DNA from 2 places in the Sinorhizobium sp. KGO-5 genome. Region 2 is predicted to be linked to the other one. Evidence: predicted binding sites of a transcription regulator. Region 2 holds the regulator's gene; the other holds the start of a gene.
The links. The regulator HrcA, encoded in region 2, represses chaperone genes, less so after heat shock. The targets are predictions, from matches to a motif close to GTTAGCACTCNCNNNNNGNGAGTGCTAAC.
Positions count from the first base shown of each region.

Region 1: BHD07_RS10990 (co-chaperone GroES) is a predicted target of HrcA. The motif match lies at 2,165-2,193, and genes of this name have one in related genera.

Region 1 is NZ_BDIZ01000002.1:372,895-379,097, forward strand. Features, by position in the region: gene BHD07_RS10975 (fatty acid desaturase) at 1-903, opposite strand, end outside; gene BHD07_RS10980 (DUF6481 family protein) at 990-1,370, opposite strand; gene BHD07_RS10985 (cold-shock protein) at 1,500-1,709, opposite strand; gene BHD07_RS10990 (co-chaperone GroES) at 2,247-2,564, shown strand; gene groL (chaperonin GroEL) at 2,613-4,247, shown strand; gene BHD07_RS11000 (hypothetical protein) at 4,321-4,713, shown strand; gene BHD07_RS11005 (hypothetical protein) at 4,784-4,951, shown strand; gene BHD07_RS11010 (hypothetical protein) at 5,043-5,186, shown strand; gene BHD07_RS11015 (cytochrome c) at 5,238-5,768, opposite strand; gene BHD07_RS11020 (chaperone modulator CbpM) at 5,995-6,203, opposite strand, start outside.
Region 2 is NZ_BDIZ01000001.1:785,551-791,753, forward strand. Features, by position in the region: gene BHD07_RS03725 (SRPBCC family protein) at 1-98, shown strand, start outside; gene BHD07_RS03730 (nuclear transport factor 2 family protein) at 114-980, shown strand; gene hemW (radical SAM family heme chaperone HemW) at 997-2,178, opposite strand; gene rdgB (RdgB/HAM1 family non-canonical purine NTP pyrophosphatase) at 2,190-2,834, opposite strand; gene BHD07_RS03745 (VOC family protein) at 2,865-3,278, opposite strand; gene rph (ribonuclease PH) at 3,400-4,119, opposite strand; gene hrcA (heat-inducible transcriptional repressor HrcA) at 4,377-5,456, shown strand; gene grpE (nucleotide exchange factor GrpE) at 5,615-6,203, shown strand, end outside.

The DNA of each region.
Region 1 (6,203 bases), on a different contig from region 2:
ACGCAGTACTTCCGGCAGACGGTAATAGGGGATCCGGCTGGACAGGTGGTGCACGTGATGAATGCCTATATTGCCGGTGAGCCACCGCAGCACCGGCGGAAGATCGTAATGGGAGGCGCCATGCAGCGCCGCCTGAGGAAACCGCCAATCCTCGCCCGCCGACCAGTGAGTCTCCTCGAACTGGTGCTGCACATAGAAGAGCCAAACGCCGGCTGCACCTGCGAGCAGCACGACCGGAAGATGGATCAGGAGAAAAGGTCCCAACCCGACGGCCCACACCATCAAGCCGGCCAGCGTAACGATCGCAAGATTCGTCCCCATGGTCGAAATCCAAGGCAGAGCACCCGAGTTCATCATCCCGAACGGCAGGCGTTGCTTGAACAGGAAGAGCCAGGCCGGCCCGATGCCGAACATGACGAGCGGGTGCCGGTACAGCCGGTAGCCGAGGCGCTTCGTCGGCGAAAGGGCTCGGTACTCGGCAATGGTCAGCGTGGTGATGTCACCAACCCCGCGTTGGTCGAGATTGCCCGCAGTCGCATGATGGGCGGCGTGTGCACGCCGCCAATAGTCGTAAGGGGTCAGGGTCAGGACCCCGAGCACGCGGCCGGTCCAGTCATCGAGCCCCCGACGGGCGAAAAACGAGCCGTGGCCGCAATCGTGCTGGATCATGAACAATCGGAGCAGGAAGGCGCTGGCAGGAAGGATCGCGATCAGCCCGGGCCAGAAGCCGTTGGCCAGGGAAAAGGAGGCCGCTGCCCAGAAGATGGCGAAAGGAACGAGAGTGACGAACAGTTCGAAGGCGCTACGCCCCAGACGGGGCTGCCGGTATTTCGCCAGCGTCTTCAACCACGCTCCAGCATTGTCCTCAACAAGTGAAGCGGGTGGATAGACATGTGCGCTCATTATAACCGGTCCGTTTTTCGCTCGCCCCGTGATCATCCGCCAGGGCAATGGGCTGCGCCCGTGGAACGGGAGCAGGTGTTGAAGTGTTACGCCCGGCGGGCTTTGCGGGCCGCATAGCGGCGGTCGCGTTCAGCCTTGCGGGCCGCTTCGTCGGCGACGACGCGCGAGACCCGATCGGCAATTTCTGCCTGGCGGGCTTCGGCTTCAGCCCTTTGCTCGGCCTCGGCAGCCGCGGCCAACGCAGCGGCTTCTGCCAGGATTCGCTCGTTCTCGGCTGTCTTCAGCGCTTCGCGCTCGGCGCGGCGGGCCTCCCTGGCACGGTTGGCCGCTTCGCGCGCAGCCAGTTTTTCCTGCATTTCAGGGTCGGTCGGTTTGGGAGCGGATGCAAATTTTGTCAGAAGCTGGCGCTTTGCATCTGCCGCGGCATTGCGTCGTTCGGCAAAGCCGTTGTCGTTCGGGTGTCTCAATCGTTGTTCCTTTGATATCGTTTGGTCGCGAAGACCGCCTCAACGGAAAAAGGCCAGACATTCGCCTGGCCTCTTCGAACCTCTTGCCGCGATGCCAGTACATCCGTGGTCATCAGCGGCGAAAAAGCATTAGGCAGCGCGGAGCTGGCCTGCGGACATCTTGCCCGACTTGTTGTCGCGCTCGAGCTCGAAGCCGAGCTTCTGACCTTCGACGATCGAATTCATGCCCGCGCGTTCAACAGCAGAGATGTGAACGAACACATCGGCGCTGCCGTCGTCGGGCTGAATGAAGCCGAAGCCCTTGGTGGAATTGAACCATTTAACTGTGCCAGTGGTCATAACGAACCCTTTCTTAGCAACATAGATCACCGCTGGGCGACGCACAGCGGGGTTTCGACTTTTGAGAGAGGGAAGTTCGTCAAGAGACGCGCACAGCGCAGCAAAACAAATATCGGCAAACAAAGTATCGATGTCCTCTCATAGACGAGAGCGGCGACCGCGTCAACCTTTTGTTTTCAGAAAAATCGAAGACAACCTTTGGTAGATAACTCTAGGTGGTCGCGTTTCTTTCCATACCGGTGCACCCGCCGCTAGGCCAAATGAGTGAGTACACCGGTACGCCTCGAAGTGTTTTTAACTAACGAACGCACAGTCTCCTAGTCATCCTGAATACTATCTTGCCGCGGAAAAGGGTAATTTAGGTATTTCAAAATATTAATTCCATTTCTCCCGGAAAACAATTCGCGTAATTGCAGACACCGATTTCAGGTCATATTCAGCTTCGAATAATATTTCTTGGCACTCCTATTAATCGATTGCCGTCGATGCTATTTAGGAGTTGCAGCCGCCCTATACGCCGGTCGCAGAAAGAATCCCATGACATTTCGCCCGCTCCTCGACCGCGTCGTCATCCGACGCGCCGAACGTAACATCAAATCCAAGGGCGGGATCATCATCCCCGACGCCGCCAAGGAAAAGCCCCAAGAGGGCCAAGTGATCGCCGTCGGTCCCGGCTCCCGCGACGAAAGTGGAAAGCTGATCCCGCTCGACGTCAAGATCGGCGACACGATCCTGTTCGGTAAACGGTCCGGAACAGAGGTCAAGATCGATGGCGAAGACCTACTGATCATGAAGGAATCCGACATCATGGGCATCGTCGCAGCAAATACCGTCGCAACCGCCAATGCTGCCTGATCCCTCGAATTTCGATCCCTTATCTCAAGCCCGAACAGGCCAAAGACAATGTCCGCCAAACAAATCATCTTCTCCACTGACGCCCGCGATCGCCTGCTTCGCGGCGTGGAATTGCTCAACAATGCCGTCAAGGTGACGCTCGGCCCGAAGGGCCGCAATGTCGTCATCGACAAGTCCTATGGCGCTCCACGCATCACCAAGGACGGCGTGTCCGTCGCCAAAGAAATCGAGCTTGAAGACAAGTTCGAGAATATGGGTGCGCAGATGGTGCGCGAGGTAGCCTCAAAGACCAATGACCTTGCCGGCGACGGCACCACGACGGCCACCGTGCTCGCCGCGTCCATCTTTCGCGAAGGTGCTAAGCTGGTTTCGGTGGGCATGAACCCAATGGACCTAAAGCGCGGCATCGATCTTGGCGTTGCCGCCGTCCTCGCGGAAATCAAGGTGCGCGCCACGAAGGTCATCTCGTCGAGCGAGATCGCGCAGGTCGGCACGATTGCCGCCAATGGCGACGCCAGCGTCGGCGAAATGATCGCAAGGGCGATGGAGAAGGTGGGCAACGAGGGGGTCATTACCGTCGAAGAGGCCAGGACGGCCGATACCGAACTCGACGTCGTCGAGGGCATGCAGTTCGATCGCGGTTATCTCTCGCCGTATTTCGTGACCAACGCCGAGAAGATGCGCGTGGAACTGGAGGATCCCTATATCCTCATCCACGAGAAGAAGCTCGGCAGTCTGCAGGCTATCCTGCCGATCCTTGAGGCCGCGGTGCAGACCGGGAAACCGTTGCTGATCATCTCCGAAGACGTCGAAGGCGAAGTGCTGGCGACGCTCGTCGTCAACAGGCTGCGAGGTGGCCTGAAGATTGCGGCCGTCAAGGCTCCCGGCTTCGGCGACCGCCGCAAGGCCATGCTGGAAGACATTGCCATCCTGACGGACGGCCAGACGATCTCCGAGGATCTGGGTATCAAGCTTGAGAACGTTACGCTGGATATGCTTGGCCGCGCCAGGCGGGTGCTGATCGAGAAGGACACGACCACAATCATTGACGGCTCCGGCGACAAAGCCTCCATCCAGGCGCGCGTCAGCCAGATCAAGGCGCAGATCGAGGAGACGGCGTCCGACTACGAAAAGGAAAAGCTGCAGGAGCGGCTGGCGAAACTCGCCGGCGGCGTCGCGGTCATTCGCGTCGGCGGCGCGACCGAGCTTGAAGTGAAGGAAAAGAAGGATCGCATCGACGATGCCCTGAACGCTACGCGCGCGGCGGTCGAGGAAGGCATCGTTCCCGGCGGCGGAGTGGCGCTACTACGGGCAAAATCGGCTCTTGTCGGTCTCACCGACGAGAACGCCGACGTAGCGGCAGGCATCTCGATCGTGCGCCGGGCACTGGAAGCACCAATCCGCCAGATCGCCGACAATGCCGGCGTCGAGGGTTCGATCGTTGTCGGAAAACTTATCGACGGCAGCGATCACAATCAGGGGTTCGACGCGCAGACGGAAACCTATGTCGACATGATCAGGGCCGGCATCGTCGATCCCGCCAAGGTCGTGCGGACAGCCTTGCGGGACGCCGGCTCGATCGCGGCTCTTCTGATCACCGCCGAAGCCATGATCGCCGATATTCCCGAGAGGGAGTCTCCCCAAGGCACCGGAAACGGCGCCATGGGCAGTATGGGATACTGAGAGCAGTGCCTGAACCGTTCGGCCCGGTGGTCAGGCGGCGAAACGCGAACAACGACGGAGGGGGAGGCTTCCAATGGCCATGCAGAACAGCAGCAAGACGTCAATCACCCAGCAATTCGACAATTACAAGCCATCCAAAGCGATCCTCGTATGGGCGTGCGCCGCGACGGCGGCCGCAACGATGATCGTCGGCTTCAACTGGGGCGGCTGGGTGACAGGCGGCACGTCTCGCACGGCGGCAGCGGCCGCAGCCGACATCGCGCGCGGTGAACTGGCATCCGCCATATGCGTCGAGCGGTTCAACGCCGCGCCGGACGCGGCCGCAAAACTGATCGAGTTCAAGGCAATCACCGACGGCTACAAGAAGCGTCAATTCGTAGAGGCCGGCGGTTGGGCGACGATGCCCGGCCAAACCTCACCCGACAGCCGCAGCGTTCAAGGTTGCGCCACCGCTCTCGCCATCTGAGCGCAAAATCTGAAAAGCGCTCCCGTGTTTGTTTGGAGCGCTTCAATCTGCCAGATCAGGAGAACGTCAAATGATCCGTTTCGAGAGAAAGCCCGACCCGCAGCCCTCACTGAAGGAAGCCGAAACCAATCGTACCAAGCAAATAAGCGAAGCCGCGAAGGAAGAGAACAAGAAATCGGACACAACGGGAGCGCGGCGTCGCGCGCCTCAAGCGGCTGATGACGACCGGCTCATTTGAGAGCATATAGGACGCCACGGCCTGTTTCTCATTGGGGCCGCCCATATGGCGGGTCGGCTTCATCAAATTCAACGTCAAGAGGATCGCATCGATGGCTAAAGGACAAGTGAGAGGCAACCGCGAGGCGCGGAAGCCGAAAAAGGAAAAGGCGCCGGTGAAGGTAGAGACGAGCTTCACCAATCAGCTCAAGAATGCCGAGAAGAGCAGCCCACAGGGTGGTAAACACAAAGGCTGAGCCCAAGGGAACGGCGGGGGCGCTGGAAGACTTCGGAGCCGCGTGCAACGGCTATTTTGGCGCTGCGGCCGCGGTTTCGCCCGGCGGCAAGATCCTGAACATAAAGGTTGATACCTTTTCCCCTGGCTTGAACGGGCCCGGCACCTGATGACTTACCGGCTTCAGGCTTTGAAGGAATGCTGCAATTGCGCCTGCGTCTTCTTTTGTGAGTTGCGCAAATGCGTGCCACGGCATGATCGGCGCCAGCATGCGGCCGTCGGGGCGCTGCCCGGTCTGAATGGCAGTCACAATCTGCTCCGTGGTCCAGCTGCCGATGCCGGTCTCTTTGTCGGGCGTGATGTTGCGACCGATGAAAACACCCTCTCCGGGAATTTCGAAGCCTACATCCGACCCGCCGAGAAAGCGTGAGCTGTCCGGTTTTCCAAAAAAATATCCCGGTGTGTGGCAGTCGTTGCAGCCGCCCATCGTGACGAGATATTCCCCCCGCGCAATTTCGGGATCGTCGGCAGCAGCGGCCCCGAGCGGCTGTAGCCCAAAAGCATAGGTGGCGAAACATGCGAACCCAATGCCCAACCGAAACATGCTTGCCTCCTTGAGGTTCGCTGCTGAAGCAAACTGAATATCATAACGGAGTTGCCCTATATATTAGCCATTTCGAATTATCGGGAGATCGCCGAACCTCTATGTGGTTCAGCCTGACGGAGGTCGCACCATTCGGCGACGACCTTCTCGGAAAGTGCGGCCGGTAGAGCGCTCCTGGGCCAGCGGTCTGCAGCGCCTTTGCGACAACAAATCGCGATGCCGCAGGCTAATGCTGCTGGCCAATATGCGAAAAGAGCGACTGCTTCAATTGCTGGCGTACCTCATCAGGCTGCTTCGACAGCGCCGTTGCAATTGTTCTAAGCTCCCGCCTTAGACCATAGAGCTGATCCAGCAGCGCAAGGATGATCGGCACAGCGTCATCGTTGACGTTCATGTCGCGCCGGAGCTCACAAAGCAAGCGGATTCGAGCGACGT
Region 2 (6,203 bases):
GGAGCGTCGAGGACCGCGATGCCCATGAGAAGATGGGCTTCCACGAGGGCTGGGGCCAATGCGCCGATCAGCTTGCAACACTCGTTGCGAAACTCTGAGAGGAGGACGGGGTCATGACCATTACCGGGAGCAGCAATGCGGCCATTGCGGAAATCGAGGAGGTAATCGGGGGCTGGGCGGAGGCGCTGCGCCGGAAGGATGCCGCCCGCGTCCTCGCCCACGGCACGGACGATTGCCTCGTCTTTTCCCTGGCGCCGCCCCTCAAGGCCTCCGACGCAGATGCCGGCGGCCTCGAGCAGTGGTTCTCCACGTGGAAAGGACCGCTCGGCTTCACCCTTGAGGATCTCGACGTTTCGGTGAGCGGCGACGTCGCCTTCGCCACTGCGCTGACGCATCTTTCCGGCGAGAAGCACGATGGTCAGAAGGCGGCGCTCTGGTATCGCCTGACCTTGGGCCTGACGCGCACCGACAAGGGATGGAAGATCGCCCATCAGCACGAATCCGTTCCCTTCTACATGGACGGGAGCTTCAAGGCGGCGATCGACCTCGATCCCCGATCCGAGGTCGACTGGCAAGCACCGTCGCGCCCGCCCATGCCCGGCGTCATCGCCTATCTCAACGTGGAGGATGCAGATGCGGCGGCGGCCTTCTACGTCCGCGCTTTCGGCGCCAAGGAGGAGGACCGCAAACTTGCCCAGGACGGAAAGCGCCTCATCCACTGCCACCTGACGATCAACGGCGGCGCATTGATGCTGAACGATCCCTTCCCGGAATTCGGCCATCCCTGGAAGCCGCCGGAGGGCTTCGTGCTGCACCTCGTCGTCGACGACGCGGATTTCTGGTGGAAACGGGCGGTGGAGGCCGGCGCGGAGGTGACGATGCCGCTGGAGATCGCCTTCTGGGGCGATCATTACGGCCAGCTCAAAGATCCCTTCGGGGTTACCTGGGGGATCGTCGCACCGGTAAAGGAAGGCGGTTGAACCGCTCGGCCCGCGATCAGCAGGCGAGGTCGGCCACCACGGCGTCGAGGATCAGCATTCCGGCGGGCGTGCAGCGCAGCCGCGAATTGCCGATCCGTTCGATGAAACCATGCTCGATCAGGAACTCTTCCCGGGCCGGATCCGGATCGCGGCCCGAGAGGGTCTGCCAGCGGGCGAGATCGACGCCTTCGCGCAGCCTCAACCCCATCAGCAAAAGCTCATCGGCCTGCGCCTCGAAATCGAGCAGTTCCCGCTCGATCAGGCCTTCGCCGCATTCTTCGACGCGTTGCAGCCATGCCTCGGGGTTGCGCTCGGTTGCGGTCGCGATCTTGCCTGATCCGATCGCCAGCCGCCCGTGGGCGCCGGGGCCGATGCCCGCATAGTCGCCGTAGCGCCAATAGGTGAGGTTGTGCCGGCTCTCGGCCCCCGGCCGGGCATGGTTGGAGACCTCATAGGCCGGCATGCCGATCGCCGCGGTGATCTCCTGCGTGGCCTCGTAGAGGACAGCCGACTGCTCGCCATCCGGAACGACGAGCTTGCCTGCCTTGTGCAGGCCGTAGAAGGGCGTCCCTTCCTCGATGGTAAGCTGGTAGAGCGACAGATGATCGACGGCGTAGGAAACCGCCTCCTTCAGTTCGCGCTCCCATTCCTCGACCGTCTGGTTCGGCCGCGCATAAATCAGGTCGAAGGACATCCGCGGAAAGATCTCGCGGGCGAGCCGCACGGCCTTCAACGCATTCTCGACATCGTGCAGCCGCCCGAGAAATTTGAGGTCACGGTCGTTGAGAGCCTGGACGCCGAGCGAGACGCGGTTGACGCCGGCCGCCCTATAGCCGCGGAAGCGCGTCGCCTCGACGCTGGAGGGGTTCGCCTCCATGGTGATCTCGATGCCATCGGGCACGTGCCAACGCCGGGCAATGCCGTCGAGGATCGCCTCCACCGTCTGAGGCTCCATCAGCGACGGGGTACCCCCGCCCATGAAAATGCTGGTGACGGTTCTCGGACCGGAAAGCGCGCGCACCGCAGCCATTTCCTTCAGAAATGCGGCGACGAAGCGAGGCTGATCCACCGGCTGGTGGCGCACATGGCTATTGAAGTCGCAATAGGGGCATTTCGCCGCGCAGAACGGCCAGTGCACATAGACCCCGAAACCGGGATCCATGCCGTCACCGATCGCTGAAAGCGGGGCTATCTGCATCGTCTCTCTACTCAGGCGCCGAGACAGGTTTCGGCGAACAGCTTGAATGCGCGTGCGCGGTGCGACAGAGCCTCGGGATCGCCGGGCTTCCAGCCATGCTTCTCCTCCGCACTCATTTCGCCGAATGTGGTGTCGTAGCCCTTCGGTTGGAAGACCGGATCGTAGCCAAAGCCGCTGGTGCCGCGCGGCGGCCAGACGACATAACCCTCGACCTCGCCGCGAAAGAGCTCGACATGCCCGTCCGGCCAGGCAAGGCAGAGAACGGACACGAAGCGTGCGGTACGGCTTTCGGGCGTCACCGCACCCTTGTCGCGGAGCGCCTCTTCGACCTTTTCCATGGCCATCTGGAAGTCGCGGCTGCCGTCCTCACGTTCGGCCCAGTTGGCCGTGTAGACGCCGGGGGCGCCGCCGAGCGCGTCGATGGCAAGACCGGAATCGTCCGAAAGCGCCGGCAGTCCGGAAGCCCTGGCCGAGGCGAGCGCCTTGATCGTCGCGTTCTCCTCGAAGGTCGTGCCGGTCTCTTCCGGCTCGACGAAATCGAGATCGGCTGCCGATTTCGCCTCGAAGCCGAGCGGCCCGATGAGATCGCGGATCTCACGGATCTTGCCGGCATTATGGCTCGCGACGACGAGCGTCTTGTCGATCAGTCTGCGCATCTGTTCCGTTCCGTTCAGGTTCTGCCGAAATCAATCCTTGGCCCAGAGGCCCGCTTCCGCGCATTCCAGGCTGTTGCCGGCCGGATCGCGGAAATAGAAGGAGCGGGCGCCGTTCGGCCAGCGGACATCCGCCTCGATCGAAACTCCGGCTGCCTCCAGTTTCGCCTTCCAGGCATCGAGTGCCTCGGCGGCGACCCGGAAGCACATGTGCCCGTTGCCCTTCGTCCCGTGCGGAGGCACGGGAAGTGCGCCCGGTGCAGGCGGCTTCACCGTCTCCGCCGGGTTGAAGATCAACAGCACGCCTTCGCCGCAGCGGAAGAAGACATGGCGGCTACCGGCGCGCGTGATCCTTTCAAGGCCGAGGACCGTTCCGTAGAAGGCCTCGGCCTGGTCGAGATCGTCCGCGTAAAGCGCGGTTTCCAGAATGCCTTCGAATGTCGGCACCGGACCGGTTCCTCTCAAGTGATCCAGAGCACTTCCGGAAAGCCATGACGGTGTTCCGTCCGGAGGTGCATATTGTCGAAGCGTCAGATCATCTCACTGCTGCCGTGCAGCAGAGAGCAGTCTAGCCTGCTATCGCCTGCTTCTGCATTTCGACGAGTTCGGCAATGCCGTTCTTGGCGAGCAGCATCAGGCTTGCAAATTCTTCTTCGCTGAAGGGCTTGCCTTCCGCCGTTCCCTGGATCTCGACCAGGCCGCCGCTGCCCGTCATCACGAAATTGGCATCCGTCTCCGCAGCCGAGTCTTCGAGATAATCGAGGTCGATGACCGGCTGATTGGCGAAGATGCCGCAGGAAATGGCGGCCACATGATCTTTCAGGACCTTCTCCAGCTTGACCATGTTGCGCGCTTCCATCCACTTCAAACAGTCGTGGAGGGCGATCCAGGCGCCGGTGATCGACGCAGTGCGCGTGCCGCCGTCGGCCTGAAGCACGTCGCAGTCGATCGAGATCTGACGTTCGCCGAGCGCCGGAAGATCGACCACGGCTCTGAGCGACCGCCCGATCAGCCGCTGGATCTCCTGCGTGCGGCCGCTCTGCTTGCCGGTCGCCGCCTCGCGCCTCATGCGCTCGCCGGTCGCGCGCGGCAGCATGCCGTATTCCGCGGTGATCCAGCCCTTGCCGCCGTTGCGCAGCCACGCCGGAACTTTTTCCTCCAGGCTGGCGGTGCACAGAACATGCGTGTCGCCGAAGCGTACCAGGCAGGATCCTTCCGCATGCTTGGAGAAATTGCGCTCGAACGAGACCTTGCGCATTTGGTCGATTTTTCTGCCCGATGGCCGCATCGTCAACTCCTGTCGATCCCGACTGCATGTTCCTTCGAGTCCTGTTCGGTTCAAGGACAAGACCATGCAGAATTCAAAGTGCTCCAGCGGCCTTTGCGCGTCTGAAGACACGCGGCGCTTTCGTGAGCCTTCTAGATCATGGCGTGGGCAAAGGGAACCGCTTGATGTCGAAGCTTCGCAGTGATTTTTCCCTTTTGCCATTCCCCGTGCGGATCACTATATTCTTTGCGAACACGGGATACTGATCACGGAGTGACATGGTACTGCGCAACCCTGGAACGAAGGGGATCGCATCGGCGCTGGACGAGCGCTCCGGCGAGATCTTCCGCCGCATTGTCGAGAGCTATCTTGAAAGCGGGGAGCCGCTGGGCTCGCGCAATCTCTCTCGGCTGTTGCCGGTGTCGCTGTCGCCGGCCTCGGTTCGCAACGTGATGAGCGATCTCGAGGATCTGGGCCTGATCTATTCCCCCCATGTCAGCGCCGGCCGGCTTCCGACGCAGCTGGGCCTGCGCTTCTTCGTGGACGCCTTCATGCAGGTGGGCAATCTCTCGCCGGAGGAACGCGCCTCGATCGAAAGGCAGGTTCACCCGGGAAATCGCGACCGGTCGGTCGAAAACCTTCTTACCGAGGCGAGCCAGATGCTGTCCGGCATGTCGCGCGGCGCAGGTCTCGTCATCACCACCAAGAGCGACCCCGTTCTCAAGCATGTCGAGTTTATCCGGCTGGCGCCGACCAAGGCGCTGGCGGTGCTCGTCGGCGAGCACGATCAGGTGGAGAATCGCATCATCGAGCTGCCGGCCGGGATCACCAGCGCCCAGCTCACCGAAGCGGCGAACTTCGTCAACGCTCACCTTGCCGGTCAGACGATCCCCGAACTGCGGACGCAACTGGAAAAGGTCAAGGAGACGGTGCGCGGCGAGCTCGACGCGCTCTCGCAGGACCTGGTCGAGCGTGGGCTGGCGATCTGGTCCGGAAGCGAGGGCGACGGCCAGCCGGCGCGGCTGATCGTCAGGGGCCGCGCCAATCTGCTCGAAGGATTGGAAGGGACGGATGACATTGAGCGGCTGCGCATGCTCTTCGATGACCTCGAAAAGAAGGACAGCCTGATCGAGATCCTCAACCTCGCCGAGAGCGGCCCGGGCGTGCGCATCTTCATCGGTTCCGAAAACAAGCTGTTTTCACTCTCCGGATCCTCGCTGATCGTCGCTCCCTACCGCGACAGCGACGACCGTATCGTCGGCGCGGTCGGTGTCATCGGGCCGACCCGGCTCAACTATTCCCGCATCGTTCCCATGGTCGATTACACCGCGCAGCTCATGTCGCGGCTGTCGCGCTGAGCGAATCCTTTTGATCGATGCAGCAATCGACCCTTGATTTTTCGGGCCCAAACATCGATATCGGGCTTCAAATCCAGGCAACAGAACGTTCAAGCAAAGCGACTTCCGCTGGTTTGATGATGCCGAACAGAGCAAAAGACAGAAATTCGGAGAACGTCATGACCGACGAAACGAACAAGAACGGACCCGAGGCCGCGGCGCCTGAAGAATTCGAAACAGCCGCTGAGCCGCAAGCCGCGGAGAAGCCGGAGGCGGATGCTTCCACGACCGCGCCAGATCCGCTTGAGCTTGCCAGGGCCGAGAGTGCGGAACTGCGCGACAAATATCTTCGCCTCGCTGCGGAGATGGACAACCTGCGCCGGCGCACCGAACGTGACGTGAAGGACGCGAAGTCCTATTCCGTCGCGGGCTTCGCGCGCGACATGCTGGCGGTCTCCGACAACCTGCGCCGCGCGCTGGATGCGATTCCGGCCGACGCCAGAGAGGCGGGCGATGCCGGCCTGAAAGCACTCATCGAGGGCGTGGAGATGACCGAACGGTCGATGCTCGCGGCGCTCGAGCGTCACGGCGTGAAGCAGCTGGACCCCACCGGTCAGAAGTTCGATCCGAATTTCCACCAGGCCATGTTCGAGGTCCCGAACACCGAGGTCCCGAACAACACGGTCGTCCAGGTGGTCCAGGCGGGATACACGATCGGCGAGCGCGTTCTGCGCCCGGCGATGGTCGGTGTTGCTAAGGGCGGCCCGA